One region of the Salana multivorans genome, then DNA from elsewhere that is predicted to be linked to it. Evidence: predicted binding sites of a transcription regulator. Region 1 holds the regulator's gene; the other holds the start of a gene.
What was found. The regulator HspR, encoded in region 1, represses chaperone genes until heat shock. The targets are predictions, from matches to a motif close to AAGTTGAGTCNNNNNGACTCAACTT.

Region 1 (14,860 bases):
CCGAATCGTGACCTTTCGTCCATCACCGCCACGCCGGGGTCAAGGACGGCCCGGGCGCGTTCCGCCCAGTGAGGCGGCCGGTCGGTGGCCACGGCGGTGGCCGTGGCCACGGTGGGACCGGGTCGCGGGGGGAGACGCGGTCGTGGCGTGGCCATGCTGGTGGCCGTGGCCACGGTGGAGCCGGGTCGGTGCGGGGATGCGGTTGTGGGGTGGCCGTGGCCGCCGCGGAGCCGGGTCCGTGACTCGTCCTGCGCAGACGGTCGTGGTGACGGCTCCGGACGGGAGATGTGATGCCCGATGCGGTCGTGGGGTGGCCACGGTGGTGGCCGTGGCCACGGTGGAGCCGGGTCGGTGCGTGGATGCGGTTGTGGGGTGGCCATGGCGGTGGCCGTGGCCACGGTGGGGCCGGGTCGCGGGGGCGATGCGGTTGTGGGGTGGCCGCGGCGGTGGCCGTGGCCACGGTCGAGCCGTGTCCGTGACTCGTCCTGCGCAGGCGGTCGTGGTGACGGCTCCGGACGGGAGATGTGGTGCCCGACGCGGTCGTGGCGTGGCCATGCTGGTGGCCGTGGTCACGGTGGGGCCGGGTCCACGCGTGCATGCGGTTGTGGCGTGGCCATGGCCGACCTCAGCCCGGCCCGCCTACCCGGACCTACACCCCGAGGGCGTCGAGCTCCGCGGCCGTCGGGCAGGTGGCGGGGCCGCGGCGGGTGACCGTGATCGCGCCGGCGAGGTTGGCTCGTCGCACGGCCGCCGACAGCTCCCACCCCGCGGCGAGGCAGGCCGCGAGCACGCCGGTGTGGGCGTCCCCGGCCCCGGTCGTGTCGACGACGCGGTCCGGCTCCAGGTGCAGCGACGGCACGGACACCTCGGCCAGGCCACCGTCGTTCGTCTCGACCCGGGTCCCGGCGGCGCCGAGCCGGTGCAGCACGGCGGCGCCCGGGTTGCCGAGCGAGCCGAGCCGCGACCGCACCGCCGACGCCCCGCCGAGCAGGCCGGTCTCCCGCTCGTTGAGGCTCACGACCGCGGCACGCGCCAGCACGCGGTCGAGGAGGTCGGGTGCCACGACGTCGCACACCGGGCTCACGTCCAGGACGATCCGGCCCCGGACGGCGTCCGACTCCAGCCAGTCGGCGAGCACGGCCCCCGAGTCGTAGGCGAGGTCATAGCCGGAGACGACCACGACGTCCGCCGGGCCGGCCGCGATCGGCGCGAGCCACTCGGGACGCAGGTCCGCCTCGACCCCGGCCGCCGTGAGGAAGGTGCGCTCGCCGTCCGGCTCGACCACGGTGACGCACAGCCCGGTGTCGCCGGCTCCGCCGTCCGCGGTGACCGGGCAGGCGACTCCCTCGGCCTCCAGCGCCGCCCGCGCGAGCCGGCCCCACGCGCCGGTGCCGAGCGGGCTGGCGAGCACGGTCACCGCTCCCTGGCGCGCGGCGGCGAGCGCCGTGTTGACGCCCCCGCCGGGGGTCGGGTCGGCCGCGGTCCCGAGCACGTCCCCGCCGCGCTCGGGCAGGTGCGGCATGGCGAGCGGCAGGTCGACGATCGCGGACACGGTCGAGTACACGGTGGGGCTCATTGGCCGGCCCCCTCGGCGGCCCCGGTGGAGCGCCCGGCGCCGAGGCGCAGCTCGACCAGGCGCACCGCGAGCCGGTCGAGCGCTGACGGCCCGTCGGCCAGGGCCGGGTTGGCGGCGAGCAGGGCGGCGACCACGTCGTCCGGCCAGCTGGCCCCCGCGGCCCCCGCGATGGCGCCGACGATCGCCGCGATCGTGTCCGAGTCGCCGCCGAGCGAGGCGGCGGCGCGCAGGGCGAGCCAGGGATCGGGCGTGAGCGAGAGGATCGCGAACGCCGCGGGGACGGACTCCTGCGTCGCCATGCTCGTGCCGACGAGCTCGGAGATCAGCTCGAGCCCGGCCTCGAGCGGCTGCTCGCGCACCACGTCGAGCGCCCACTCGATCCGCATCGCGACGTCGGCCCCCGGCACGTACTGCCCGAGCTCGCCGCCCAGGTGCGCCGCCTCGACCGCGAGGTCCGTCGCCTCGGCGACGTCGGCACCCTCCAGCGCGGAGCTGACGGCCGCGGCCACGGCGGCCGCACCCGCGACGGCGACGTTCGTGTCGTGCGTCGGCCGGCTCACCTCGTGCACCCGCCGGGCCAGCTCCTCGAGCGGTCGCGGCGGGACGAGGATGCCGACGGGCGCGACGCGCATCGCGGCACCGTTCGTGTCGCCCCAGCGGCCCGTCGTGAGCGGGTCGGCGCCGGCGGCGATGGCCTCGACGGCGCGCAGCGTGCTCGGCCCGAGCAGGTCCTCGGAGCCGGTCTCGACCATCCGGCCGTGCCACGCGAGGAGCTCCCGCGCGAAGGCGAGCGGGTCGACGCGGCCGGGCCCCGCCGCGTCGTCGTCGAGCAGGGACCGCGCGAGCAGCACGGTCTGCTCCGTGTCGTCGGTGATCCGGCCGGCCGCCATGCCGCCCGAGATCGGGTTGTCCGCCGGGCCGGGCTCGAACCCGGCGAGCAGGCCGTAGCGCTCGCGGACGAGCGCGAACGGGAGGCACTGCGTCGGCATGCCGAGCGCATCCCCGACGGCGAGGCCGGTGAGGCAGCCGCGGGCGCGGTCGAGGAGCTCGCGGGACTGAGTGTCGTCCATGTCGCGACGCTAGCCCACGCCCCCGACACTCACGCCGGTTCGCCGCGACGGTCTGTGGATCAGCCCTCGCCGACCTCGTCGACGCCCGGCGTCCACGACACGCCCTCGACGCCCCAGCCGCGCTTCTTCGAGATCTTCTGGCAGATCTGCCGCTCCTTGCGGGAGAGCCGGTCCGTGTAGAGGTAGCCGAGCAGGTGGTCGAACTCGTGCTGGAGGATGCGCGCGCGCCAGCCGGTCACGTCGAGCCGGACGGGCTCGCCGTCGAGGTCGATCCCGGTGACGACCGCGTGGTCGGAGCGACGCAGCGGGAAGCGCTCGCCCGGGAACGACAGGCAGCCCTCCTCCTCGGTCTCCTCGTCGGGCTCGCCCGGCTCGAGCGGCGTCATCCACAGCTCGGGGTTGAGGACCACGCCGCGCCACGGGGCGTCGTCGTCATCGACGTAGCTGTAGGTGAAGATGCGCAGCCCGACGCCGACCTGCGGAGCGGCGAGCCCGACGCCGGGGGCGGCGTCCATGGTCTCGTACATGTCGGCGACGAGGGTGCGGACCTCGTCCGTGATCTCGGCGACCGGCTCGGCCGGGCGGTGCAGGACGGGGTCGCCGGAGACGACGATGGGAAGGATGGCCACGGGGTGATTCTCGCAGGCCGACCGGGTCAGGCCGGCTCGACCGGCCGGTCGTCCCCGCCCCGCGGCTCCTGCGCGAGCCGCGGCTCGGAGCGGTTGGCCGGGCGCAGCCCCGACTTGTCGGCGTAGAAGGCGCGGATGACGTCCATGTCGGCCCCGACGTTGCCCGTCAGCTCGATCGTCGGCCCGAGCCCGCACGTCATGGTGTCCCGGTCGACGTAGCCGAGCGTGACGGGCAGGTCGGCCTCGCGCGCGATCCGGTAGAAGCCGGACTTCCAGCCCCCGCCGCCGCGCCGCGTGCCCTCCGGCGTCACGACGATCGAGAACGGCCGCTCGCTCTGGCCCGCCACGATCTCCTCCACCAGCCGGCCGGGGTTCGCGCGGTCGACCGGGATCCCGCCGAGCGCCCGCGTGAGCAGGCCGAGCGGTGGAGCGAAGAGCTGCTTCTTGCCGAGCCAGTGCAGCTCGATGTCGTAGGTCCAGGCGATCGCGACCATGAGCACGCCGTCCCAGTTGGACGTGTGCGGGGCGCCGATGATGACGCGGGCCGTCGTGGCGGGCGGCTGCGGCTCGCTCACGAGCGTCCACCGGCTGAGCCGCCAGTACAGGCGGGCGAGGGAGCGTCGGATCACCGGCCAACCCTACGGCCGTCGCCGTCGCCGTCGCCGACCGCGCGACGCTGCGCCGTGCGACGCTGCGCCGCACCCCTCGCGGACCGCACTAGAGGATCTCCCGCTTCGTCAGCACGCGGAACGAGACGAACCCCGGCGGGATCGGCAGCCAGAACGTGACCAGCCGGTAGAGCAGGACCGCGGCGAGCGCCGCCGACGTCGACATCCCGATCGCCACGAGCGCCGCCGTCAGCACGGCCTCGACGGCGCCGATCCCGCCCGGCGTCGGCGCGGCACTCGCCAGCGACCCGGCGGTCAGCGACACCAGCACGACGGCGACGAGCGGCGTCGTCGCGTCGAAGGCGCGCGACGCGGCGAACAGCGAGAACGCGTAGCCGAGCGGCAGGAGCGCCACGCCGACGACGAGCTGCGTCATCTTCCACGGCGACGTCATGACGGGCTGGAGCGCCTCGATGCCCTGCCGCGCCGACGGCAGGACGTGCGAGCGGAGCAGCGAGCGGACGCGCGGGACGGCGAGCAGCACCGCGACGACCACCACGACGGCGACGCCGGCGCCGACGAGCACCCGCTCGGACGGCAGGTGCGAGACGAGATCGGCGAACACGCCCGTCGTCCCGCCCCACAGCGCGAACACGACGATGAGGACGACCTGGACGGCCACGACGGCCGCCTCCTTCGCCGCGCTCGCCGAGATGGCGACGGGCAGGGGATAGCCGCGCTGCTGGAGGAAGCGGACGTTGAGGCCGATGGTCGACAGGCCGGGCGGGGAGAACGTCGCGACGAACGAGCTGGCCAGCGCCACCAGGCCGGCGTCGACGGGCGGGACGCGTCCGGGGGTCGACCCGGCGAGCCCGATCCCGCACCCGACGTAGGTGAGCGCGGAGGCGACGAGGAGCAGTGGCAGCCAGCCCCAGTCGGCGTGCCGGACGGAGTCGATCATGGTCGGCCACTCGGCCAGCTCCGGGACGAGGAAGTAGAACGCGACGACGAGCGCGAGCGCCGCGACGAGGGTCCGCGGGCGGAACCGCTCGATCGGCAGCGGCTTCTGCCGGGGGACGCCGGTCTGCGTCGCGATCTCCTCCAGCAGCGGGTCGAGGCCGCCGGAGGTCCGCTTGAGCGCGTCGCGCGTGCGCCGGGGGAGGGCCACCGGGACGAGCAGCCGCGACGCGTCGCTCACCCGGTCGCCGCCCAGCACCGCGACGGCGGGGGCGACCGCGCGCGCCGGCCCGACCTGCGCGTACGTCGAGGCGAGGAGGTCGGCGACGTCGCCGAGCAGCGCGTCGTCGTCGGCTCCCGCCTGGCCGCGTCCGAACGACGTGATCCACACGGTCGGCGCCGCGTCGTCGTCCGCCGGGACGTCGTCGTCCGCGCCGTCGTGGACGAGCAGCGCCCGCGAGGTGAGCGCGTGGTGGGCGATCCGGTGGGAGTGCAGCGCCGCCACCTCGGACCAGACGGCGCGCAGCACGGACTCCGTGACGTCGGCGTCGGCGACGTCGGCCAGCGGGATGCCCGCGACGTCGTCGACGGCGAGGAGGGCCTCGCCCTCGGGCGCCCGGGCGACGACGCGCACCCGCGGGACGTGGACGCCGCGGTCCGCGGCGAGCAGGCCGATCATCGCCTCCGACGTCACGGCCGCCACGGGCGAGGCGGTCCGGCCGCCGGAGAACACGCGCAGGCGCAGGCGGCGGTACGTGCCGGCGAGGTTCTCCTGGCGCCAGGTGTACCGGTCGACGACCCGCAGGAGGAGCGTGTCGCCGCCCGCGGGGGTGTCGACGCCGAGCGCCGTCCCGGGGGCCGTCCGGGCGAGCCACTGCCACGAGTCGAGCGCGGGGGCGCTCGGGCTGAGCGCGACGACGGGGGTGCTCGCCTCCGCCAGCGTCGCCGCGACGCCCGCCGCCGTGAGCCGGTGGACGACGCGACCGAACGCGAGCAGCACGCCCGTCCCGATCGTGCCGCCCACGCCGATCGCGAGGACGACGTCGAGCGGGGCCTCGGGCGACGCGAGCGTCCGCAGCACGGCGAGCAGCGCGAGCCACGTCCACAGGGGGCCGAGCCAGGCGGCCGAGGAGACCGGGCGCAGCGTCGCGACGACGGCCGCGGCCGCGGCGATGAGGATCGACGACGGCGCCGGGCCGAGGCCGGCGGCGATCGGGGTGAGGTCGGCGCCCGGCTGGAGCAGGTGCAGGTGGGTGAGCGCCCAGAACGCCCCGCCGCCGGCGACGCCGGCGAGGACGGCCCGGCCCAGCAGACCCCAGTGCCGCGCGAGGGCGAGAGCCGCCGGGAACGCGACGAGGCCGACGAGCGCGAGGCCCTGGAGCAGGACGAGGGCGATGTGCAGGATCGTCCGGGGCGCCCCGGCGAGCGCGTTGCGCAGGTCCTCGTCGAGCCCGGCCGTCGCGTTGCGGGCGACCGACGCCATGACGAGGCCGGCCAGCGCGAGGAGGACGAACCAGGCGAGGGCGCGCAGGTCGATCCAGGCGCTCCGGCTCGTGACGTCGCGGTAGGCGGGGCCGCTCGGCTCCGTCCAGGTCGGGTGCCACGCGGCACGCGGCCGCGCGGTCGGGTCTGCCATGCCCGCGAATGTACCGGCGCGGGCGCCGTCGTCCGGGAAGGTTGCCGGGCCGGGCGGGGCCGGTCGGGGCATGGCTGCCGGGCCGGGCGGGGCCGGACGCGGGCCGGTCGGGGCTCGGCAGGGCCGGGCGCGGGCGAGTAGCGTCGAAGGATGAGTCCCTACGACGACCCCCGTCAGCCGTCCGACGCCGCCGCGTCCTCGGGCGGCCGGAACGCCGTTCCGCCGCAGAACCGCGCGATCATCCGGGCCGCCTTCGTCAACATGGTCCTGCTCGTCGCCGCGACGGTCCTGTTCATCCGCCTCAGCGGGTCCGGCATCGGGCTGTGGGTCCTCGTCGGCGTCGCGCTCGTGTGCGGGCTCAACATGACGCGCGCGGTGTTCCGGAGCCGTCCCACGAGCCAGCCGACGCCGTCGGCGGCCGCTGCGGCCGCGGCGTGGGAGGCGGGTGGCGCGACGAGCACCGTGCCCGGTCAGGTCGACGGCGTCGCCGACGGCGGGGTCCGGGGGCCGACGTCGTACGCCGACCTCACCGGGCCCGGGTCGTACGTCCCGCGCGGCGACGCCGGGGCGGGACACGGTGGGACGGCGAACCCCTACGGGTCCCCGAGCCCGTTCGGCGCGCCGGCCGGCTCGGAGTCGGGCGAGCTCGCGCTCGAGGTCGAGGACGTCTTCTCGATCACGGGCCGCGGGACGGTCGTGACGGGCCGCGTCGCCGCCGGGACGGTGCGGGTCGGTGAGTGGGTCCGGGTCGTGCGGGAGGGCCAGGAGGTCGCCCGCGCCGAGGTGAACGGGATCGAGCAGTTCCGCAAGGTGACGGACGTGGCCGTCGCGGGCGAGCTGGTCGGTCTGCTCCTCGCGGGCATCCGGCGCGACCAGGTGACCCGCGGCGACCTCGTCACGTTCTAGGCGTCCCCGGCTCCCGTGGTGCCCGCCGTCACCCGCGTCCAGGTCGGCAGCTTCGCGACGCGGCCGTCGCCGGACGAGCGCCGCCACAGCCGCCGGCCCAGCCACGGCAGCACGTACCGCCCGTAGAACGCCGCGTCGTCGACGAGGCGCGGCCGGGCCGCGAGCGGCGGGACGGACCCGCGTGCCGGCTGGGGAATCCCGAGCCCCGCGAGCACGAGGTCGGCCGCGCGACGGTGCCCGTGCGGGTTGAGGTGGAGCCGGTCGGCCGACCAGTACCGGGGCTCGCGGATCTCCTCGTCGGCGAAGACGTTGACGAACCGCGTACCGGTCTCCTCGGCGAGGGCCGCGACACCGTCCGTCAGCTCCGCCCCGCGGTCGTGGACGAGGGCCGGCATCGGCAGCCGCGCCGACGGGTCGGGGCCGGCGAGCAGCACGGGCTCGATGCCGGCGTCCGCCACGCGCGCGGCGGCCGTGCGGATGAGCCCGAGCAGCGTCGCGGCGTCCATGCCGCGACGCAGCATGTCGTTGCCGCCGCCGTTGATCGTCACCATCGTCGGCAGCGGGTCGAGGGCCAGCACCTGGTCGACCTGCGTCGTCGCGATCGGCCGGAGCAGCCGCCCGCGGATCGCGAGGTTCGCGTAGTCGATCTCGCCGTGGCGGTCCGCCAGCCCGGCCGCGACGAGGTCGGCCCAGCCCCGGGGCGTCCCGGCCACCTCGTCGCCGACCCCCTCGGTGAAGCTGTCCCCGATCGCGACATACCGAACCGCAGCACTCATCCCACGATCCTCGCACCGCCGCAGTGTGAGTCCGCTCACCTTCCGTGGCGTCGGCGCGCAGGAACCGCGGAATCTCGCCGATCGCCGGCCACCTTGAGTCGACTCGGCTCAACTCGTGCTTGACCTGTCCGTCAAGACGGAGCAAACTTGAGCGTGGCGGACTCAACCAGTCCGATGAACATCGCCGCGACCCGCACGGGTGGCGGAACCGAGTCACAGAAGTGAGGAACACACACATGGCACGAGCAGTCGGCATCGACCTCGGCACGACCAACTCCTGCGTGGCCGTCCTCGAGGGCGGCGAGCCCACCGTCATCGCGAACGCGGAGGGGTTCCGCACCACCCCGTCCGTCGTGGCGTTCAGCAAGAACGGCGAGGTCCTCGTCGGTGAGATCGCCAAGCGGCAGGCCGTCACCAACGTCGACCGGACCATCTCCTCCGTCAAGCGCCACATGGGCACCGACTGGAGCCAGGACATCGACGGCAAGCAGTACACGGCGCAGGAGATCTCCGCGCGCATCCTCGGCAAGCTCAAGAAGGACGCCGAGTCCTACCTGGGCGAGCCGGTGACCGACGCGGTCATCACCGTCCCCGCGTACTTCAACGACGCCGAGCGCCAGGCGACCAAGGACGCCGGCCAGATCGCCGGGCTCAACGTCCTGCGGATCATCAACGAGCCGACCGCCGCCGCCCTCGCCTACGGGCTGGAGAAGGGCAAGGAGGACGAGCTCATCCTCGTGTTCGACCTCGGTGGCGGCACGTTCGACGTGTCCCTCCTCGAGGTGGGCAAGGACGAGGACGGGTTCTCCACGATCCAGGTCCGCGCGACCAACGGCGACAACCGCCTCGGCGGTGACGACTGGGACCAGCGGATCGTCGACTGGCTGGTCAGCGAGGTGAAGAACTCCTACGGCGTCGACCTGTCCAAGGACAAGATCGCCCTCCAGCGTCTGCGCGAGGCGGCCGAGACGGCGAAGAAGGAGCTCTCCTCCGCGTCCTCGACCACGATCTCGCTGCAGTACCTGTCGATGACGGAGAACGGCCCGATCCACCTGGAGAAGACGCTCACGCGGGCGCAGTTCCAGCAGATGACGGCCGACCTCGTGGAGCGCACCAAGGCGCCGTTCCACAACGTCATCAAGGACGCGGGCATCAAGGTCGACGAGATCGACCACGTCGTCCTCGTCGGCGGCTCGACGCGCATGCCGGCCATCACCGAGGTCGTCAAGGAGCTGACGGGCGGCAAGGAGCCGAACAAGGGCGTGAACCCGGACGAGGTCGTCGCCATCGGCGCCGCGCTCCAGGCCGGCGTCCTCAAGGGCGACCGCAAGGACGTCCTGCTCATCGACGTCACGCCGCTGTCCCTCGGCATCGAGACCAAGGGTGGCGTCATGACGAAGCTCATCGAGCGGAACACGGCCATCCCGACCAAGCGCAGCGAGGTCTTCTCCACGGCCGAGGACAACCAGCCCTCCGTCCTCATCCAGGTCTTCCAGGGTGAGCGCGACATGGCCTCGGACAACAAGGCCCTCGGCACGTTCGAGCTGACCGGCATCGCGCCGGCGCCGCGCGGCCTGCCGCAGATCGAGGTCACCTTCGACATCGACGCCAACGGCATCGTCCACGTCTCCGCCAAGGACCGTGGCACGGGCAAGGAGCAGTCGATGACGATCACGGGCGGCTCGGCCCTGCCGAAGGACGAGATCGACCGGATGATCAAGGAGGCCGAGGCCCACGCGGCCGAGGACGCCAAGCGTCGCGAGGAGATCGACACCCGCAACCAGGCCGAGCAGCTCGTCTACGCGATCCAGAAGCAGCTCAAGGACAACGAGGACAAGATCCCGGCCGACGTCGCCAGCACGGTGAACGAGGCGATCAGCGAGGTCAACTCCGCGCTCGGCGGCACGGACATCGAGGCCGTCAAGGCCGCGACGGCCAGGCTGACCGAGTCCGCGCAGAAGATCGGCGAGGCCGTCTACGCGGCCGACCAGGCGGCCGCCTCCGGCGCGACGCCGGACGAGGGCGCCCCCGCCGGCGCCGCGTCCGACGACGACGTGGTGGACGCCGAGGTCGTCGACGAGGAGGACGAGAACAAGTGACCACCGACTCGCAGCACGAGCCGGGTCAGGACGAGGTGGACGGGCAGGCCGGCGTGCCGTCGGCCGATGCCGCCGCGTCCACCGCGGGCGAGCGCCGCGAGGGTCCCGCCGGGACCGCGGCCGACGGCACTACGCCGTCGGCCGCGGCCGACGGCGCGGACGCCGAGGGCGACGCGGAGCGCGTGCTGGCCGACGTGCTCGACCTGCAGGACCAGCTCGCCAGGGCCAAGGCCGACGCCTACAACATCGACCAGCGGTTCAACGCGTTCGTGAAGCGCTCGCGCGAGCTCGAGGCGCAGGCGAGGGAGACCGGCCGCGCCGACGTCGTGGAGGCGATCGTCCCGGTGCTCGACGACATCGAGCTGGCCCGCCGGCACGGCGAGCTGTCCGGACCGTTCCTCTCGATCGCCGACAAGCTCGAGCAGGTGCTCGAGACCCGGTTCGGCGTCGTGCGCTACGGCGCGACCGGGGACGAGTTCGATCCCGAGCTCCACGAGGCGCTCATGCACACCGACGACCCGGACGCCACGACCACGACCGTCGCGATGGTCGCCCAGCCCGGCTACCGCCGGGGTGACGTCGTGATCCGCCCCGCCCGCGTCGGCGTGGCGGGTCCGGCGTGACGCAGGCACCGGCACGTGTGCGCGGGGCGCTGGCACCAGGAAGGAGGCGGTCATGAGCGGTGGCCAGGACTGGCTCGAGAAGGACTTCTACAAGATCCTCGGCGTTGCGAAGGACGCGGATGAGGCCGCCATCAAGAAGGCGTACCGCAAGCTCGCCCGCCAGTACCACCCGGACCAGAACCCGGGTGACGACGTGGCCGAGGCGCGCTTCAAGGAGGTCGGCGAGGCCTACGCGGTCCTGTCGGACCCCAAGGAGCGCGAGCAGTACGACAGCCTGCGCGCCATGGCGTCCGGCGGGGCCCGGTTCGCCGGTGGACCCGGCGGTCCGGGTGCCGGCGGCGGGTTCGAGGACGTCTTCTCCGGCATGTTCGGCGGCGGAGCCGGCGGTCAGCGGATGCGGTACTCGACGGGCGGCGGGGGCGGCTACGGCAGCCCCGACGTCGACCTCGACGACATCCTCTCCGGGATGTTCGGCGGGGCCGCCGGGGGCGCGCGGGGCGGGGCCGGCTACGGCTCCGGCTTCGGCGGACGCCGGGCCGGCTTCGGCGGCCCGGAGCGCGGGAGCGACCTGCACGCCAGCCTCACCATCCCGTTCCGCACGGCGGTCGAGGGCGGTGAGATGTCGGTGACGGTCGAGGGCCGTCCCATGACGGTCCGCATCCCGGCCGGCGTGCGCGACGGGCAGAAGATCAAGCTGCGCGGCCGGGGACGCCCCGGGGCCGGCGGCGGCGAGCCCGGCGACCTCGTCGTCGACGTCACGGTTCCCGAGAACCCGGTCTACGGGATCGAGGGGCGCGACCTCACGATCACGGTGCCGATCTCCTTCGCGGAGGCGGCGCTCGGCGCGACCATCGCGGTGCCGACGTTCGACGGCGGCACGGTCAAGGTCAAGGTCCCGGCGGGCTCCCCGTCCGGCAAGAAGCTGCGCGTGCGCGGCAAGGGGATCACGGCGAAGGCGGGCACGGGCAACCTCATCGTGACGCTCGAGGTCGTGGTGCCGGACCGGCTCACCCCGCAGGCGCGGGAGGCCGTCGAGGCGTTCGCCGCCGCCACCGCCGACGCCGACCCGCGCGCCTCGCTCCACGCGGCCGCGCGGGCACTCTAGGCACGGACAGCACGGACAGCACGGACGATGAACGCTCGGCACGACGCCTACACGGCCCCCGTCCTCCCGGTCTCGGTGGCGGCGGCGGTCGCGGGCATGCACGCCCAGACGCTGCGGCAGTACGACCGGCTCGGCCTCGTGGTGCCCGCGCGCGCCCCCGGTCGCGGCCGGCGCTACTCGCAGGCCGACATCGACGCGCTGCGCGAGGTCCAGCGGCTGTCCCTCGAGGGGATCAACCTCGAGGGCATCCGCCGGATCCTCTCGCTCGAGCGGGAGGTCGCGCGGCTCGAGCGCACGATCGAGGAGCTGCGCGGCTCGGCCGGCCGGGTGTTCGCGGCGTCGGCGACCGGTGACGTGGAGCCGCTCCCGCTCGGGCGGCGCTCGGCGCGGACGGCCGGGCAGGTCTCGGCCTCCCGCGCGCTGGTGCGCTGGCGCCACCCGCTCTGACGGTCGGTCGGGCCGGCCGCCGGCCGGGCCAGGTGGCTACCGCGCCTCGGCCGTCGCGGCTCGACCGAGCGCCGCGGCCCGCTCGACGGCCTCGAGGAAGTAGTAGTCGCCCCACATGTTGCTCTCCTGGACGCCGAGACCGTTCGCCCGGTGGTACGTCGCGAGGCGGATGAGCCCCTCCCACGCGGGGTCGTCGACCGCGAGGAACGGCGGCGAGCCCAGCCGGCCCAGCAGGCGCAGCCCGGCGCTCTCGTACCGGTCGCGTCGCTCGACGTCGACCTCCGCGAGCTGGAGCAGCGCGGAGCTCAGGATCGATCCGGCCGACGCCTCGTAGGGGTGCTCGGGGACCGGGTCCTCCCAGTCGTTGGGCGGGACCGGGTCGCCGTCGGCGTGGCGCAGGTAGGTGTCGGCGAGCGCGCGGGCCGTGTCGAGGAAGTCGGCGTCGCCCGTGCGGATGTAGCAGGAGGTGAACCCGTACAGCGCCCAGGCGTGTCCCCGGACCCAGCTCGAGTCCGAGCGGTACCCCTGGTGCGTCGCGTGGCGCTGGAACTCCCCGGTCAGGGGGTCGAACCAGCCCTCGTGCGCCGTCGTGGCGTCGCCGCGGACGAGGTGGCGACGGCTGGTCCGCGCGTGCTCGTAGGCCACGCCCGACAGGGACGGGTCGTCCGCGATGGCCGCGGCCTCGAAGAGGAGGTCGACGTTCATCATGATGTCGATGAAGGTGCTCCCCGGGTCGACCCAGGTACGGATGTAGCGCCCGTTCTCGTTGAAGTTGCTCGCGAGCGAGCGGGCGGCATCGACGAGCACGGTCGCCGTGCGCTCCGACGGTGCCGCCCGGTGCCAGCGACCCCAGCTCGGGGTGAACAGGAACCCGATGTCGTGCGTCCCGCGGTCGTGGCGCCGACCCTCGACGAGTCGCGAGTAGTGCTCGGCGCGCTCGCGCCACGAGCCGTCGGGGTGCAGGCCGGCGAGCACCCACATCTGGCCGGCGAGGAAGCCGCCGGTCCAGGACGGGGCCCAGGCGTCGTCGGCTATCAGCCAGCGGCCGTCACGCGTGTGGACGGGAATGGCGTCGGGATGGGTGTCGACGAGGCGACGCACCTGGTTCGCGGCGAATTCGATGATTCCCGCCGTGTCGATCGGTGACGGGTCGATCGCCATTCCTGGTCGCGTCATTCGAGAGGGCCCTTTCCGTCGTCGAGCGACCGTGCACCTCACCGTGAGAACGGTCGCCTCGAGAACGGTAGTGAGTTCCCGAATAGGGAAGCAATGACCCGCCGAATTTACGTTAGCGAGGTGCTACCGAGGGCCGAGGCCGGCCGAGATCGCCTCCGCCTCGGCCTCGAGGAGGTCGACGAGGGTGGCGGCGGTGCTCTCGTTGACCCGGGTCGCCGGCCCGGCGACCGCGAGCGCGGCGACGACGTCGCCGGCGTGGTCCCGGATGGGGACGCCGACGCTGCTCATCCCGAGCTCCTGCTCCTGCCAGCAGACGGCGTGCCCGGCCGCGCGCACCCGCTCCAGCTCCGCGCGCAGCTCGCCGGGGTCGGTGATCGAGTTCGTGGTGAACGAGCGCAGCGGCGTCGCCAGGACCTCGTCGATGAACGTCGCGGGCGCGTGGGCGAGCAGCACCTTGCCGGATGCGTTCCCGTGCAGCGACGAGCGGCGACCGACGTTGGCGATCAGCTCGAAGCCGGCGCTCGCCTGGCCGCGGTCGAGGTACAGCACGGCGTGCCCCTCGAGGATGCTGAGCAGGACCGCCTCGCCGGTCTGCTCCGAGAGCTGGTCGAGGTGGAACCGGGCGATCCGGGCCAGGTCGTTGGAGCGCACGACGGAGCTGCCCAGCTCCCACAGTCCCCAGCCGAGCTCGTACAGCCCGTCGTTCGTCCTCGTCACGGCCCGCTCCAGCGCCAGGGTGCGCAGGAGGTGGTAGGTCGAGGGCTTGCTGACGCCGATCCGTCGCGCGATGTCCGACAGGCTCATCGGCCGTCCGGCCTGCGCGAGCGTGCGGAGCGCGACGAAGGCGCGGCTCACCGACTGGACCGTGCGGGTCTCGGGGGAGGCCGGTGCCTGCGGCCACGGATTCTCGAGGGATCTCATGATTAGCGACTGCCTAACGCTAGTTTGCGAGACGATTGCGGTCACCATACCCGTCGACCTACTGTCGTGACGGGCCGGTGGCGGGACCGCATCGCGGCGCCCGCACCGGCACCCCGAGACGCCCCGAGACCGAGGAGGAGTGGGAGATGTCTGCCGACGAGACGCCCGACGTGTCCGGCGCCCCCGAGTGGACGCGAGCCGTGCCAGTCGGCAGCCGCGTGCTGCTCCGTCGCACGGTGAGCGAGAGCGACGTCTACCTGTTCGCCGGCCTCACCGGCGACCTCCACCCGAACCACATGGACGAGGAGTACATGGCGGCCGGGCGGTTCGG
Region 2 (14,860 bases), 730 kb from region 1:
CCAACATCCCGACGCTCATGGCGTTCCGCGACGGCATCCTCGTCTACCGCGAGGCCGGCGCGCTGCCGCCGCCGGCGTTCGAGAAGCTCATCGCGGAGATCGAGGCGCTCGACATGGACAAGGTCCGCGCCGACATCGCCGAGCGCGAGGCCGCTGAGGCCACCGAGGCCTGAGCCTCCCCAGCGGACACGCGACGAGCGCGGGGTCCGGCACCTGATCGGGTGCCGGACCCCGCGCTCGTCCCATGCTCGGCCGATGTCGATGCGCGACGTCGGGTGCGCGACCCGATGCGCGACGGCACCTCACGCCGCACTGCCGGACGCACGACGTCACGGCTCCGACGGTCCGGCTCCCGACGCCACGCATCCCGTTCCCGAGGCCCAACGCCGGACGCGCGCCCCGCGGGTGTGAACCCGCGAGGCGCGCGCCTCGGTCATCGCGTCATCGCGCCCGCATCACCTCTGCTGGAGCGACCGACGTCGCGCGGCGAGCGCCGCCCCGACGCCGACGGCCGCGAGGGCCACGACCACGATCGGCAGCACCGACGCACCCGTCCCCGGCATCGAGCCGCCGGGCTTCGTCGACGTCCCGCTCGGCGTCGGCGACCCACCGTCGGTCGGCGTGTCCGTCGGGGTGGGCGAACCGGTGTCCGTCGGGTTCGGGTCCTGCGCCGGCACGATGGTCAGCGGCAGGTTCGCCGTCGTCCCCGACTCCGTCGCCACGACCGTGAGCGTCGATCCGCCCCCGGCCAGCGCCCGAGCGGCGAGCGGCGCGGGCGCCGTCCCCTTCGGGATGGTCACGGAGATCGCGGCCTTGCCGTCGACGACGTCGAACGTGCCCAGCTCCGCGCCGCCGAGCGACACGGTGACGGACGTGTTCTCCGGAGCACCGAGCGACGTGAGGTTGAGCGAGCCGACCTCGAACTCGAGCGTCGAGCCCTCCTCGACCTCGCCGAGCTCCGGGGCGGTCACGCCCTGGCGGGCGAAGTCCGGGTCGATCGGGGCGTCGGCGCTGTTGTCCCTGAGGTACTGGATCCACGCGTCACGGTCGATGAGACCCGAGTCGCGCGTCCCGGTGCCCTCGGCCAGCGTGCGGAAGTTGTCGCCACCCTCGAGCAGGAAGCTGAACGACCCCACGCGGTACTCGGCCTCGAGGTCGAGCGCCACACCGTCGACCGTCACGGACGTGATGTGCTTGCCCTGGTCGTCCAGGTCGCCGAACAGCACGCCGTCACCGTCGGGGTCCGGGTCCCAGGTGTAGGACACGTTCTCCGACAGGCTGAGCTGCAGGTACGGCCGCGAGGGCACGTTCCCGTTGCCGTCGACCTGCCACTGCTCCTCCAGCGCGTCCACGAGCTGCTGCCCGGTGAGCGTGGTGGTCCAGAGGTTGTTGACGAACGGCAGCACCGCGTTGGCCTCGGCGTAGGTGATGACGCCGTCCTCGCCGTAGAAGAGCTCGGCGCGCAGGCCACCCGGGTTGACGATCCCGATCGTCGCCCCGCCTCGGTCGGCGTCCGACAGCGTCGCGACGAGCGAGTCCGCCACGAGGTCGCCGAGCGCCGACGCGGCGGCGCGGTTGTCCCGGCCGCTCGTCGGGAGCGGGCCGGGGCCGACGTACCGGCCGTCGACGTAGGAACCGCCCGAGAACGCCGTCGTGATGTCGGCGCTCACCTTGCCGATCGGCTGGCCGCCGATCTCCGAGGCGTAGGCGATCGCCGCGTCGACGATCTGCTTGACCTCCGCCACCCGCGGGAACGCGGAGACCAGAGCGGCCTCGGACGTCGTGGTCCGCGGGATGTTGCGGGCCTCGTAGGCGACGACCTCGCCGGTGGTCGGGCTGACCACCAGGTCGACGCGGCCGAGGTACTCGCCGTAGGAGCCGGTCTGCAGGATCGGACGGGTCTTCCCCTCGACCCCGGGAACCGGGGCGTCCCACGCGTACTGCTTGTGCGTGTGACCGGTGAAGATGACGTCCACCGCGGCGTCGGTCTTGGTGACGATGTCGGCGAACGCACCGCCCGCGTCGACCTCCTGCTCCAGCGTGGCGCCGTCCGGCGTCCCGGCGCCGGCACCCTCGTGGTACTCCGCCACGATGACGTCGACCTCGGGGTGCGTGGTCGCGAGCTCGCCGACCACCCGGTTGACCGCCTCGACCGGGTCACCGAAGGTCAGACCCTCGATGCCGCCGGGAGAGACGAGCGCCGGGGTCTCCTCGGTGATGGCGCCGATGACGGCGACCGTCAGACCGTTGACCGTGTGCAGCGAGTACTCGGGCAGCACCGTGTTGCCGTCGGCGTCATAGACGTTGGCGCCGAGGTAGGGCCACTGCGCGTTGTTCCCGCCGTCGATCACGCGATCGATCAGGTCGTCGATCCCCTGGTCGAACTCGTGGTTGCCCACCGCGGACGAGGCCAGCCCGAGCGCGTTGAGCACGTCGATCGTCGGCTGGTCCTGCGCCACCGACGAGGTGAACAGCGACGCACCGATGTTGTCGCCGGCCGAGAGGAACAGGTCCTCGCCGGCGTCGGCGCGGATCGCGGCGCGCTGCTGCTCGACCGTCCCGGCGAACTGGACCGTTGCCCCGTCGTTCACCGGCCCGATCCGACCGTGGAAGTCGTTGATGTTGAGGAACGACGCGTTGACGTACTCGGACTCGATCGCGATCGGGACCCGGATCTCGGTGCCCGAGGGGGCCGCCGTGACGACGAGCTGGCGATCGCCGCCGGCCGCCGTCGCCGGGATCTCGACGTCGACCGACGCCGACCCGTTCGCCACCGGGAAGGTGCCGAGCACGTCGAAGCCGAGCGTCACCGTCACCTCCGTGTTCTGCGGCGAGCCGAGCGAGGTCAGGTCGAGACCGCCGACCGTGAAGGCCACGCGGTCCCCCGCCGCCGCGTCCTCGAGCGCCGGCACCTGGGTGGCGCGGCGGGCGAAGCTCGGCGAGACGGGCTTGTGCGCCTTCAGGTAGTCGATCCACGCGTCGCGGTCGACCAGGCCGGAGTCCTTCGTGTCCGTGCCCTGCGTGAAGATCCGGAAGTTGTCACCGCCGGTCGCGAGGAACGAGAAGGTGCCGATCCGGTAGCTGGCCGCGGGGTCGTAGGGAGCTCCGTCGATCGTGATCGACGTGATCCGGTCGCCCTCGGCCCGGCTGTCGTCGTACGTGTAGGACACGTTCGACGAGAGCCCGAGCTGCAGGTACGGCCGCGACGGCACGTTGCCCGCCGCGTCGCGCTGCCACTGCTGCTCCAGCATCGTCTTGAACTGGTCGCCGGTGAGCGTCGTCGTCCACAGGTTGTTGACGAACGGCAGCACCGCGTTGGCCTCGGCGTAGGTGATGACGCCGTCCTCGCCCCGGAACAGCTCGGCCCGCAGGCCACCCGGGTTGACGACGCCGATCGTCGCGCCGCCGAGACGCTCGTCGGACAGGGTCGCGACGAGGGAGTCGGCCACGAGGCCGCCCAGCGTCGACTCCTTCGCCCGGTCGTCCCGACCCGTCGTCGGGAGCGGACCGGAGCCGACGTACGTGCCGTCGACGTAGGAGCCACCGGCGAACGCCGTCGTGATGTCGGCGCTCACCTCACCGATCGGCTGGTTGCCGATCTCGGCGGCGTGCGCGATCGCCGCGTCGACGATCCCCTTGACCTCCGCGACCCGCGGGAAGGCCGAGACCAGCGCGGCCTCCGCCGTCGTGGTCCGCTTGACGTTGGTCGCGGTGTAGTCGACGACCTCCCCGCTCGACGTGTCGTAGGTGAGGTCGACGCGGCCGAGGTACTCGCCGTAGGAGCCGGTCTGCAGGATCGGACGCGTCTTGCCCGCAACGCCCGGGACGGGAGCGTCCCACGCGTACTGCTTGTGCGTGTGACCGGTGAAGATGACGTCCACCGCGGCGTCGGTCCCGGTGACGATGTCGGCGAACGCACCGCCCGCGTCGACCTCCTGCTCCAGCGTCGCCCCGTCGGGGGTGCCGGCGCCGGCGCCCTCGTGGTACTCCGCCACGATGACATCGACCTCGGGGTGCGACGTCGCGAGCTCGCCCACGACCCGGTTGACCGCCTCGACCGGGTCACCGAAGGTCAGACCCTCGATCCCGGCCGGGGTCACCAGCGCCGGCGTCTCCTCGGTGATCGCGCCGATCACGGCGACCGTCAGGCCGTTGACCGTGTGCAGCGAGTACTCCGGAAGGACGGTGTTGCCGTCGGCGTCGTAGACGTTGGCCCCCAGGTAGGACCACTGCGCGTTGTCACCGCCGTCGATCACCCGGTCGATCAGGTCGTCGATCCCCTGGTCGAACTCGTGGTTGCCCACCGCGGACGACGCGAGGCCGAGCGCGTTGAGCACGTCGATCGTCGGCTGGTCCTGCGCGACGGAGGAGGTGAACAGCGACGCACCGATGTTGTCACCGGCGGAGAGGAAGAGCGCCTCGCCCCCGGCGTCCTCGATGTCCTTGCGCTGCTCCTCGACGGTGCCAGCGAACTGCACGGTCGCCCCGTCGCCAACCGGCCCGATCCGACCGTGGAAGTCGTTGATGTTGAGGAACGACAGGTCGACGTTCGGGTTGTCATCGGCGGCCTCAAGGCCGACGATCACCGGGTCGTGGTCGGAAGAGCGGTAGGCGTTCGGCTCGTAGTAGATCGCGCCGTGGTAGTTGTACCGGCTGTACTCCAGCGCCAGCGGCTCGCCCGAGTTGATCTGCCAGATGTCGGCGCCCGTCGCGCGGCCCAGGGCCACGTCGTTGAGGAGCACGTGGTCGAGCGACCCGGACAGCCCCTGGAAGCTGTAGGAGGACTCGTCGAGGTCGAAGTGCTGCTCGACGTCGGCGTACCCGGCCGTGTAGAGGACCTGGAGCGGGTCCTCCTGCCCGTAGGAGTTGAAGTCGCCGAGCAGCACGACGGCGTCACCGTCGTCGGTCTGGTCCGCGACCCAGTCGCGCAGCGCGGTCGCCTGCAGGACTCGCGAGCCGTTCGACGCACCCTGGCCGTTGCCCGTGTCCGTGTCCCCGGGGAACGGTCCGGCCGACCCCTTGGACTTGAAGTGGTTGACGACGACGAAGACCTCGTCGGCCGCCGTGCCACCGACCGGCACGAAGGTCTGGCCGATGGGCTCGCGGGCGTTGACGAAGGGCTGGCCCGACCCGCTCAGGTTGCCCAGCGCCCGGGCGTCGCCGACGGGCGTGACCTCGGCGGGCTGGTAGATGATCGCGTTCGTGATGACGTCCTGCTGGGCCGTGCTCGGCAGGTCGGCCGAGGACGGGACGTAGGCCCACCTCGTCGTGCCGGCCCGCTCGTTGAGCGCGTCGACCAGGGTCGCGGTCGCCTCGTCGGGCGTCTCGCCGAGCTTCGCGGAGTTCTCGATCTCCATGAGGCCGACGACGCTCGCGTCGAGCGCGTTGATCGCCTCGACGATCTTGACCTGCTGCCGCGCGAGGTTGTCCGCGTCCCAGGCCCCACGGGCGTTGCAGCCGGTGTTGACCGTGATGGGGTTGCCGTCGCGGTCGGGGTAGGCCTGGCAGCCGGCGACGTCCTTGCCCAGGGTGGTGAAGTAGTTGAGGACGTTGAAGGAGGCGACCGTGATGTCGCCGCCGACGGCCGCGGGTGCGGGCGTGCGGGTCTGCTCCCAGGTCACGGGGTAGTCGCCCGGCTCCTCGGCGGTCACCTGCGTCGTGGGGTTGAGCTTCCACGCGTTGTTGCGCCAGTCGACGATCACCGGGGCGACGAACGTGATCGCCGCACCGACGCGGAGCTGGTTGTCGGCCGCGATGTACGTCGGCTTCAGCGCGCTGTTGGCGGGGGAGAGGAAGTTCGTCGACGCACCGTCGTCGACGGCGACGGCGCGCGCCGCGTTGTCCGCGACCACGGCCGCGGCCTCGGGGGTACCGGGAGGCGCGATGTCGGTCGGCTGGAGCAGCGGCTCGGTGCCGGACGCGATGCCGATCTCGCCGTACTGGTTGGTCGAGTACGTGTTGCTGATCGTGTAGTCGCCGTCGGGCTGGAGGAGCATCGACTCGATGGCCTCACGCTCGGGGTTCGTCGCCGGCCACGCCATGGCGAGCGGCTTGGGCGCCTCCACGACGTCGGACAGGATGCTGACGCCGCCGGATGCGACCGTGATCTGGCCGAGGCCGTTGTACTCGCCGACCTGACCGGTGACCTCGACGTAGTCGCCGAGCTCGACGTCACCGACCGTCGCGGAGGAGAAGACGAAGATCGCGTCGGAGACCGTGCGGTCCTCGGTGTCGTCGCCGCCCGTCCCGGGGGTCTGGATGACGTAGCCGTTGAAGCCGCCGGTCGGGTAGTGCGCCGTCACGACGCCGCGCGTCGTCACGGTGCGCGCCGTGAAGCCGGCCGCGCGGATGTCCGCGATCGGGGCGTCCTGCGGCTCCGGCTCCGGCGGCACCACGACGTCGCCGCCCTGGGGGGTCGGCGGGTTCGCGACCGTGAAGTCGGCCGCGTTGTTGGCCGTGTTGGTGCTGTCCGCGTCGCGGGTGATCGACGTGGTGTTCGACGGGGCCGGCGCCGCACCGGTTCCCGCGTAGGCGGCACCGGTCCCGAAGCCGACGAGGTCGACGACCCGCGCGTCGCTCGCGCACGCCGTGGTAGCGCAGCTCAGCGCCGTCGTTCCCGTCGCGAGCGCGACGTTGCCGTTCGTGCCGGAGAGGTTCACGGTGCCCGACGCGTCCGGCGTCGGGAGCGCCGCGCCGACGGCTCCGCCCGAGGCGCCCTGGACGAGGTAGTAGCCCCCGGCCTCGAGGACTCCGGTGAGCGGGATGATGCCGCTCCAGTTGGTGCCGGCGGCCGAGGCGTACTGGACGGACCAGCCCGAGAGGTCGACGTCCGACGTGCTCACGTTGCGCAGCTCGATGAAGTCGTGGGTGAGGACGGCGTTGGCGTTGCCGCCCCCGCCGTAGACCTCGTTGATGACGACGGGCGCGGAGGTCGACACGGAGAACAGGCCGATCCCGGGGACGTCGTCGTCCTCGGTGGTGGGCTCATCCGCGGGTGCGTCCGTCGGGGTGCCGGTCGACTCGTCGGACGAGCCGTCGCCAGCGCCGTCCGCGGGCAGGTCCGCGGGTGTCGGCAGGGTGGGGGTGGAGGACTCCGGCGTGGCCGGGTTCTCCGGATCGGTGGTCTCCGCCGAGGCGGAGACCTCGGGCGCCTCGACCGCGTCGGGAGCTGATGGCTCCGCTGCGGCGGGTACGGCAGCGGCCAGGGCGGAGGCGGCGACGAGCGCGCCGCTTCCGGTGGCCGCGATCACGCGCACCAGGGTGCGGCGACGTGACTGTCGACTCATGGTCAGGAACCTCTCGGATCAGGATGCCCCCTGACCCGATCGACCGTAGAGCGTTCCCCTGACCCGGGGGAACCCTTTGGTGGCGCTCCGGCAACAATCGCATGAACTCTGCCGTCTGCCACGCACGATCCCGCGCGAAAACGCGCGGCGCACGCAGGCGCGACGAGCCGGGCGCGGGTCGCTGAACGATGACCGCGCCCGGCTCGGCGAGCTCAGTCCTCCCGGTGCGCGAGGTAGTACGCGACGAGCTCGCGCGTCGAGGCGTCCTGGCCGGCGAGCGCCGCCTCGTCGCCGCCGAGCGCGGGCGCGATCTCCAGCGCGAGCTTCTTGCCGAGCTCGACGCCCCACTGGTCGAAGGAGTTGATGCCCCAGACCACGCCCTGGACGAACGTGATGTGCTCGTACAGCGCGACGAGCTGGCCCAGCGCCGCCGGCGTGAGCGCGGGGGCGAAGATCGAGGTCGTCGGCCGGTTGCCGGCGAACGTCCGCGCGGGGACGAGCGCACCGGTCGTGCCCTCGGCCTCGACCTCAGCCGACGTCTTGCCGAACGCGAGCGCCTTCGTCTGCGCGAGGAAGTTGGCGAGGAACAGCTCGTGCACGTCCTGCCCCCCGTCCTCCAGCGGGTACGCCGGGTTCACGAAGGCGATGAAGTCGGCCGGGATGAGCAGCGTGCCCTGGTGGATGAGCTGGTAGAACGCGTGCTGGCCGTTCGTCCCGGGCTCGCCCCAGAACACCTCGCCCGTCCCCGTCGCGACCGGCGAGCCGTCCCAGCGCACCGACTTGCCGTTCGACTCCATGGTGAGCTGCTGCAGGTAGGCGGGGAACCGGTGGAGCTGCTGCGCGTAGGGCAGCACGGCGTGGGTCTGCGCGCCGAGGAAGTTGACGTACCAGATGTTCAGCAGCCCCATGAGGACGGGGACGTTGTCCTCGAGCGGCGTCGTCGCGACGTGGTCGTCGACCGCGTGGAAGCCCGAGAGCAGCTCCCGGAACACGTCGGGCCCGAGCGCGATCGCGAGCGTGAGCCCGATGGCCGAGTCGACCGAGTAGCGCCCGCCGACCCAGTCCCAGAACCCGAACGCGTTGGTCGGGTCGATGCCGAACGCTGCGACCTTGTCCAGGGCGGTGGACACCGCGACGAAATGGTGCGCGACGGCCTCCGCCCGCGCCCCGTCCGCGTCGCCGAGCGCGCCGCGCTCCGCCAGCCCGGCCCACAGCCAGTCCCGCGCGAGCCGCGCGTTCGTCAGCGTCTCCAGCGTCGTGAACGTCTTGCTGGCGACGACGAACAGCGTGGTCTCGGGATCGAGGTCCGCGGTCTTCTGCGCGAGGTCCGTCGGGTCGATGTTGGAGACGAACCGCGCCTCGATGCCGGCCGTCGCGTACGGCTGGAGCGCCTCGTAGACCATGACGGGGCCGAGGTCCGAGCCGCCGATCCCGATGTTGACGACGTGCGTCACGCGCTTGCCCGTCAGGCCGCGCCACTGCCCGTCGCGGACCCGCTCGGCGAAGGCGTCGATGCGCGCGAGCACCTCCTGGACGTCGTGGTCGACGTCCTGCCCGTCGACCACGAGCCCCGGCTCGGCGCCAGCCGGACGACGCAGCGCCGTGTGCAGCACGGCGCGGTCCTCCGTCGTGTTGATGTGCTCGCCGACGAGCATCGCGCGGTAGCGATCGAGCACCCGGGTCTCCTCCGCGAGCGCCACGAGCGCGGCGAGCAGCTCGTCCGTCAGGAGGTTCTTCGACAGGTCGACGTGGAGGTCGGCGAGCTGCTTGGTGTAGCGGGTGGCCCGGGTGGGGTCGGCGGCGAACCAGGCGCGCAGGTCCGGGGCGAAGGAGGCCTCGAGGTCGGCCAGGCGGGCCCAGGCTGCGGTGGTCGTGGGATCGATCGGAGCGCTCATGTCCGTAACGCTAGTGGCCTCCACCGACGGTGACCTCCGACGTACGACCTACCTGTGGACGAGCGCCCGGGGGCTGTGGACGAGCCCCGCCACCGTCGTCGCGCGGCACCGGACGAACCGCCGTCGCCCGCGTCCCACCCGGATCGGCGCGGCGGGCCGGAACGAGCGACGCGGCGGGGTCGGGGATCACTAGGGTGTTCTCGGCCATCGACCCGAAGGACACCGCCATGTCGCAGCAGACAACGCCCCCGTGGGGCACCCGCCCGGGCATCTTCTCCTGGAACCTCTACGGCGACGGCCGTCACATCGCGGGCGGGCAGGTGGTCGGGCCGCACCAGCGCCTGAGCTGGCCGCGCACCATCGGCATCGGGATGCAGCACGTCGTCGCCATGTTCGGAGCGACCTTCCTCGTGCCGCTCATCACGGGCCTCCCGCCGGCGACGACGCTGTTCTTCTCGGGCATCGGCACCTTCCTGTTCCTGCTCATCACGCGCGGTCGCGTGCCGAGCTACCTCGGCTCGAGCTTCGCGTTCATCGCGCCGATCGCGGCGGCGAACGAGCAGGGTGGGATGGCGGTGGCGCTCGGCGGCGTCGTGGTGGCGGGCGTGCTGCTCGCCCTCGTCGGGCTGCTGGTCAACTGGATCGGGCACTCCTGGATCGACCGGGTGATGCCGCCGATCCTCACGGGCACGATCGTCATGCTCATCGGCTTCAACCTCGCGCCGGCCGCGTGGAACAACGTGCAGGTCGCGCCCGTGACGGCGATCGTCACGATCCTCGCCGTCATCCTCGCGACGGTCCTGTTCAAGGGCATCCTCGGGCGGCTGTCGATCCTGCTCGGCGTCCTCGTCGGCTACGCCTGCGCGCTCGTCCGGGGCGAGGTCAGCTTCGACCTCGTCCGCGAGGCCGGCTGGGTCGGGCTGCCGCACTTCCAGACGCCGCAGTTCTCCGTGGCCGTGCTCGGGCTGTTCGTCCCCGTCGTCCTCGTCCTCATCGCCGAGAACATCGGCCACCTCAAGTCCGTCGCCGCGATGACCGGCGAGGACCTCGACCCCATGACCGGGCGCGCCCTGTTCGCCGACGGCCTCGCCACGACCCTCGCCGGCGCTGGCGGCGGGTCCGGCACGACGACCTACGCCGAGAACATCGGCGTCATGGCGGCCACGCGCGTCTACTCGACGGCCGCCTACCTCGTCGCGGCGATCACGGCGTTCCTGCTCTCGCTCTCGCCCAAGTTCGGTGCGCTCATCGCGACGATCCCCGGGGGCGTGCTCGGCGGCGCCGGCACCGTGCTCTACGGCATGATCGGCATCCTCGGCGCGCGCATCTGGGTGCAGAACAAGGTCGACTTCGCCGACCCGGTGAACCTCACGACGGCCGCCGTCGCGCTCATCGTCGGCATCGCCAACTTCACCTGGGGCTGGGGTGCGCTCACGTTCGAGGGCATCGCGCTCGGCTCGTTCGGCGCGCTCGCGATCTACCACGCGATGCGGTGGATCGCGCGGTGGCGCGGCACCCACCAGGAGCCGGCGTCGCCCGCCTCGGTCCCCGCGGACGAGGCGGTCTGACCGAGCCGGCGCCGCGGCGCAGAGGCTCAGCACGGACGGGTCGGGCCTGCACTCGCGCGAGTGCGGGCCCGACCCGTTGCGTCTGCCCCGTGCCGTCGCTCCCGCGGCGGACGACGGCGCCGGATCAGCCGGCCGCGGATCAGCCGGCGGCGACCTCGACGGGCCGGCTCTCGCCGGCGACGGCTCCGGCGTTCTCCGCGTCCGTCGCCGCGGCGAGCACGGTCGTCGGGGCGCCGTGCTGGACCTCGATCCGGCGCGGCTTGGCCTCCTGCGCCACCGGGATGGTGAGCGTGAGGACGCCGTCGCTGTAGGAGGCGCTGATCTGGTCGAGGGCGAGGCCGCGACCGACGGTGAGCTGGCGGGCGTACGTGCCCGACGGGCGCTCCTTGGCCAGCCACTGGACGTCGCCGGTCTCGGGGGTCGTCCGCTGAGCGCGGATCGTCAGGGTGCGGTCCTCGACGTTGACGTCGATGCTGCCGGGGTCGGCCCCGGGCAGGTCCATCGCCAGGACGTAGTGGTCACCGGACCGGTACAGGTCCATCGGCATCTGGGTGCTCGCGCGCTCGGCGGTGAGCATCTGGCCCATGAGTCGGTCGAGCTCACGGAACGGGTCGTACGTGCGTGCCATGTCTCCACTCCTTCAGGTCGGGGGGACCGGGTTCGGTCCCGCTCACACCCACAGTTCTAGCACTCTCGCCCGACGAGTGCCAGTCAAAGTTGAGTCGGGTTCGCTCAAGGCGAACCGGGGCCGCTCGACTCCCCTGACGGCCATCAACCACGTGACATCGCACGGAGCATGCTGTAGAGTTGACTGTTCGCCTGCGGCAGCGTCCCACCCTTGGGGCAGCAGCCGCGCGACCCCGGCCCCCGCCAGCGGCCGGGCGCGCAACGAGAGCGCGCCGCCGCGGCCCGAGACCGGGTCACTCGATCAAGGAGCAGTACCCATGTCCATCTCTCACTTCGACAACCACACCATCGACCAGGCCTTCCCGGCACGCGATGCCGAGACCGCCCGCGCCGTCCGCGAGACCGAGGCCCTCGTCGCCGCCATCGTGCGCGGCGAGATGTCCTCGCCCGACGCGTTCGCCCGCCCGGTGCCGGTCGCGTTCCTCGACGACGGCCGTCGCGTCTTCCTCCTGGTCGACCGCGGCCGGACGACCTCGCGCACCGATCGCGAGCGTCCGCTCGACAAGCCCCGCTCGTGGGGCATCGAGGTCGCGACCGACGGCGACCTGGTCGACAACACTCCCAGCCACGTCGCGGTCCGCTCGACCCGGCGACTCACGCCGCAGGCGGCCGCCGACGCCGTGCGCTACGCGCTGGCGACCACCGCCTGACGGACCGCGTCACCGGGCCCGGCCCGGTGGACCGTCCGCTCGCTCGGCGTCGTCGGGTTCGCCCGGTGTCACCGGGCTTGCGCCGCGTCTCGGGCTCGCCCGGCGTCGTCGATCCGTCCGGCCGACCCACTCGGCTCGGCCGGGCGGCCCGCTCGGTGTCCCAGCGGCCGGCCCCGCACCGTCGGCTCGCTCGGCGTCGGTGTCGTCCGAGCGGTGAGCTCGGTCGGCGGCGTCGCCGGATCTCAGGCGTCGCCGGATCTCAGGCGGCGCCGGATCTCAGGCGGCGCCGACGGCCGACGACGTCACGTCGCTCGTCCCAGCGGACTCGTCGGTGCCCGAGCCGTCGGCTCCGCCCGGGCTCGGCACGTCGCCGGGACGCTGACCGTCCTGCTGACGACCACCGCCGGCCATGCCCGAGGCCTCGGAGCTGCCGCGTCCGTCCTCGTAGGCGATGATCGCGTCGGCCTCGGACCGCAGCGTCTCCTCGGCGACGAGGCCCGACGGCGCCACGGCCGCGAACCAGGCCTCGACCGAGGCGGCGAGCACGCCGGAGTCGAGGAGCGAGGTCGTCAGCTCGGCCTTCTTCTCCTCGATGAGCGCCGACCACTCCTCGCTGCTCTCCATCGCGGTCGCGAGTGCGCTGCCACCGCCCATGCCGCCACCCGGTGCCGTGCCGCCGAAGCCCGTCCCGGGCGCCTCGCCGTCGACCCCGGTCGGAGGCTCGAAACCCTCGGGCGGCTGGACCCCGTCGGGAAGCTCGGCGCCGTCGGGAAGCTGCATGCCGCCCGGCGGCTCCATCCCGCCCGGTCGTCCACCCGCGGCGCCGTCGGGCCCGCCGGCGGCCCCGTCCGTCCCGTCGGCGCCGTCGGCGGCTCCGCCGGGCGCGCCGCCGGGGAAGCCACCGGCACCCCCCGCGCCTCCGCCCCCGAGCTGGACGCCGAACGCGCGGTCGTGGTCCCAGGCGACCACCGTGAACATCCGCGTCTCCGAGTCCCAGAACAGGTAGCCGTTGTTCCCCGGTCCGTCGATCGTGTCGAAGTTGCCCATCAGCTCCTCGAGGGCGAGATAGGTCGCGAACGAGTCGAGGTCCACCAGCTCGGGCAGCCGCTCGGCCAGCTCCTCCTCCGAGCCGTTCGCCAGGAGGTCGAGCAGCTCGGCCAGCGGCGCATAGTCGTCGGGCCCGGCCTTGACCTCGAACGACTCCGAGTAGTCCGCGTCGTCGCCCAGGTAGGACCAGCTCGCCGTCGACTCGATCTTGTAGAGCACCGAGTCCTCCCCGGCGTCGGGGAACTCGTCCGCCACCCACGCCTCGTCGAGGTTCTGGACCGTGAGGCGCAGGACCGCGTCGTCGCCGTTGACCGAGAACGCCGTCGCCACCGCCTTCTCCGTCGCGAGCCCGGCATCGGCCAGCAGGTCGAGCGCGACCGCCTCGTTGAAGGAGGACTCCGAGCCGTTCGGTCGCACGGCGAAGTCGGTGTAGCCGTCGAGACTCTGCCCGTCGACGTACTTGTCGAGCCGGATCCGCCACGGCAGCGACGTCGGGTCGGACTCGGCCGTCACGCCCTGGAGCGAGGAGTTGCCCTTGAGCTTGATGCCGACGTTCTCGAACGTCTGCCCGTCGATCGTCACGGTGGCGCTCGCCCAGTCCTTGGCCGAGGAGTCCTCGTACGTCGCGAGCAGCCCGGCGAGCACGTCGGGGTCGATCTCGACCTCGATCGTGTGCACGGAGCTCGCGTCCCAGACCGTGCCAGCGGTCGCGGCGGCGGCGGACGACGCGGAGGCGGCTTCCGTCTGGCCCGTCTGCTGGCCGACCGCGCAGCCGCCGAGGACGAGCGCGGCGGCGGTCACGGTGGCAGCGGCGCGGGCACCGATCCTGCCGCGCACGGGGAACCGGAAGGGTGAGGCGGGGGAAGGCGTCATGTCGACACTGTGAACACCACACCTTGGCCGGACGCCTGGGAGACCTGTGGACAGCCTGTGCGGGCATGCTGAGGTCATGGAGATCGAGCGCGTCGTCATCCCCGCCGCCGGTGACCCCGGCTTCACGAACAACGTCTGGATCGTCGGCGACCCGCGTGGCTCGGGCGGCGAGTGCGTCGTGATCGATGCCTCCCACGACGCCGACGCGATCGCCGAGGCCGTCGGGGACCGGACCGTCGTGGCGATCGTGCTCACCCACGGGCACGGCGACCACGTCGGTGCGGCGCCCCGGTTGCGCGACCTGACCGGCGCGCCCGTGCTGCTGCATCCCGCCGACCGCTTCCTCTGGGACGTCGCGCACCCGGACGCGACGCCCGACGGCGACCTCACCGACGGCCGCGACCTCACCGTCATCGCGGTCTCCGACGGCGTGGTCGAGGTGCGCCACACTCCCGGCCACACGCCGGGCGCGTGCGTCGCCGTCGTGTGGCCCGACCTGACGGACGACAGCGCGGAGCACGACGTCGTCGACGTCAACCCGCCGCTCGCCGTGCTGAGCGGCGACACCCTGTTCGAGGGCGGGCCGGGGGCGACGCGCTGGGACTACTCGAGCTTCCCCACGATCATCGCCTCGATCCGCGACCGCATCCTCACGCTGCCGCCCGCGACGCCCGTCCACCCCGGGCACGGCCCGAGCACGAGCGTCGGTCGCGAGGCCGCCGACGTCGAGGAGTGGATCGCCCGCGGCTGGTGAGGCGGGTGCCGTTCGGGAACCGTCCGCTCTCCGCGGATCGGACGCGACCTCATCCGGCGAGGTCCGGTGTCGCCGCAGGTGACGGCGGCGCAACGCTCGA

Region 2: EDD28_RS07695 (Hsp20/alpha crystallin family protein) is a predicted target of HspR. The motif match lies at 11,464-11,488, and genes of this name have one in related genera.

The regions. Positions count from the first base shown of each region.
Region 1 covers NZ_RKHQ01000001.1:1,036,201-1,051,060, reverse strand. The annotation lists gene EDD28_RS04775 (PfkB family carbohydrate kinase) at 650-1,576, opposite strand; gene EDD28_RS04770 (ADP-ribosylglycohydrolase family protein) at 1,573-2,646, opposite strand; gene def (peptide deformylase) at 2,706-3,275, opposite strand; gene EDD28_RS04760 (1-acyl-sn-glycerol-3-phosphate acyltransferase) at 3,302-3,901, opposite strand; gene EDD28_RS04755 (lysylphosphatidylglycerol synthase transmembrane domain-containing protein) at 3,993-6,476, opposite strand; gene EDD28_RS04750 (EF-Tu/IF-2/RF-3 family GTPase) at 6,627-7,382, shown strand; gene EDD28_RS04745 (SGNH/GDSL hydrolase family protein) at 7,379-8,158, opposite strand; gene dnaK (molecular chaperone DnaK) at 8,395-10,257, shown strand; gene EDD28_RS04735 (nucleotide exchange factor GrpE) at 10,254-10,880, shown strand; gene EDD28_RS04730 (DnaJ C-terminal domain-containing protein) at 10,933-11,985, shown strand; gene EDD28_RS04725 (heat shock protein transcriptional repressor HspR) at 12,013-12,432, shown strand; gene EDD28_RS04720 (glycoside hydrolase family protein) at 12,469-13,608, opposite strand; gene EDD28_RS04715 (IclR family transcriptional regulator) at 13,732-14,463, opposite strand; gene EDD28_RS04710 (MaoC/PaaZ C-terminal domain-containing protein) at 14,676-14,860, shown strand, end outside.
Region 2 covers NZ_RKHQ01000001.1:1,763,266-1,778,125, reverse strand. The annotation lists gene EDD28_RS07720 (thioredoxin family protein) at 1-173, shown strand, start outside; gene EDD28_RS18140 (ExeM/NucH family extracellular endonuclease) at 456-7,286, opposite strand; gene pgi (glucose-6-phosphate isomerase) at 7,499-9,181, opposite strand; gene EDD28_RS07700 (uracil-xanthine permease family protein) at 9,409-10,749, shown strand; gene EDD28_RS07695 (Hsp20/alpha crystallin family protein) at 10,889-11,377, opposite strand; gene EDD28_RS07690 (hypothetical protein) at 11,694-12,086, shown strand; gene EDD28_RS07685 (CotH kinase family protein) at 12,363-14,006, opposite strand; gene EDD28_RS07680 (MBL fold metallo-hydrolase) at 14,083-14,760, shown strand.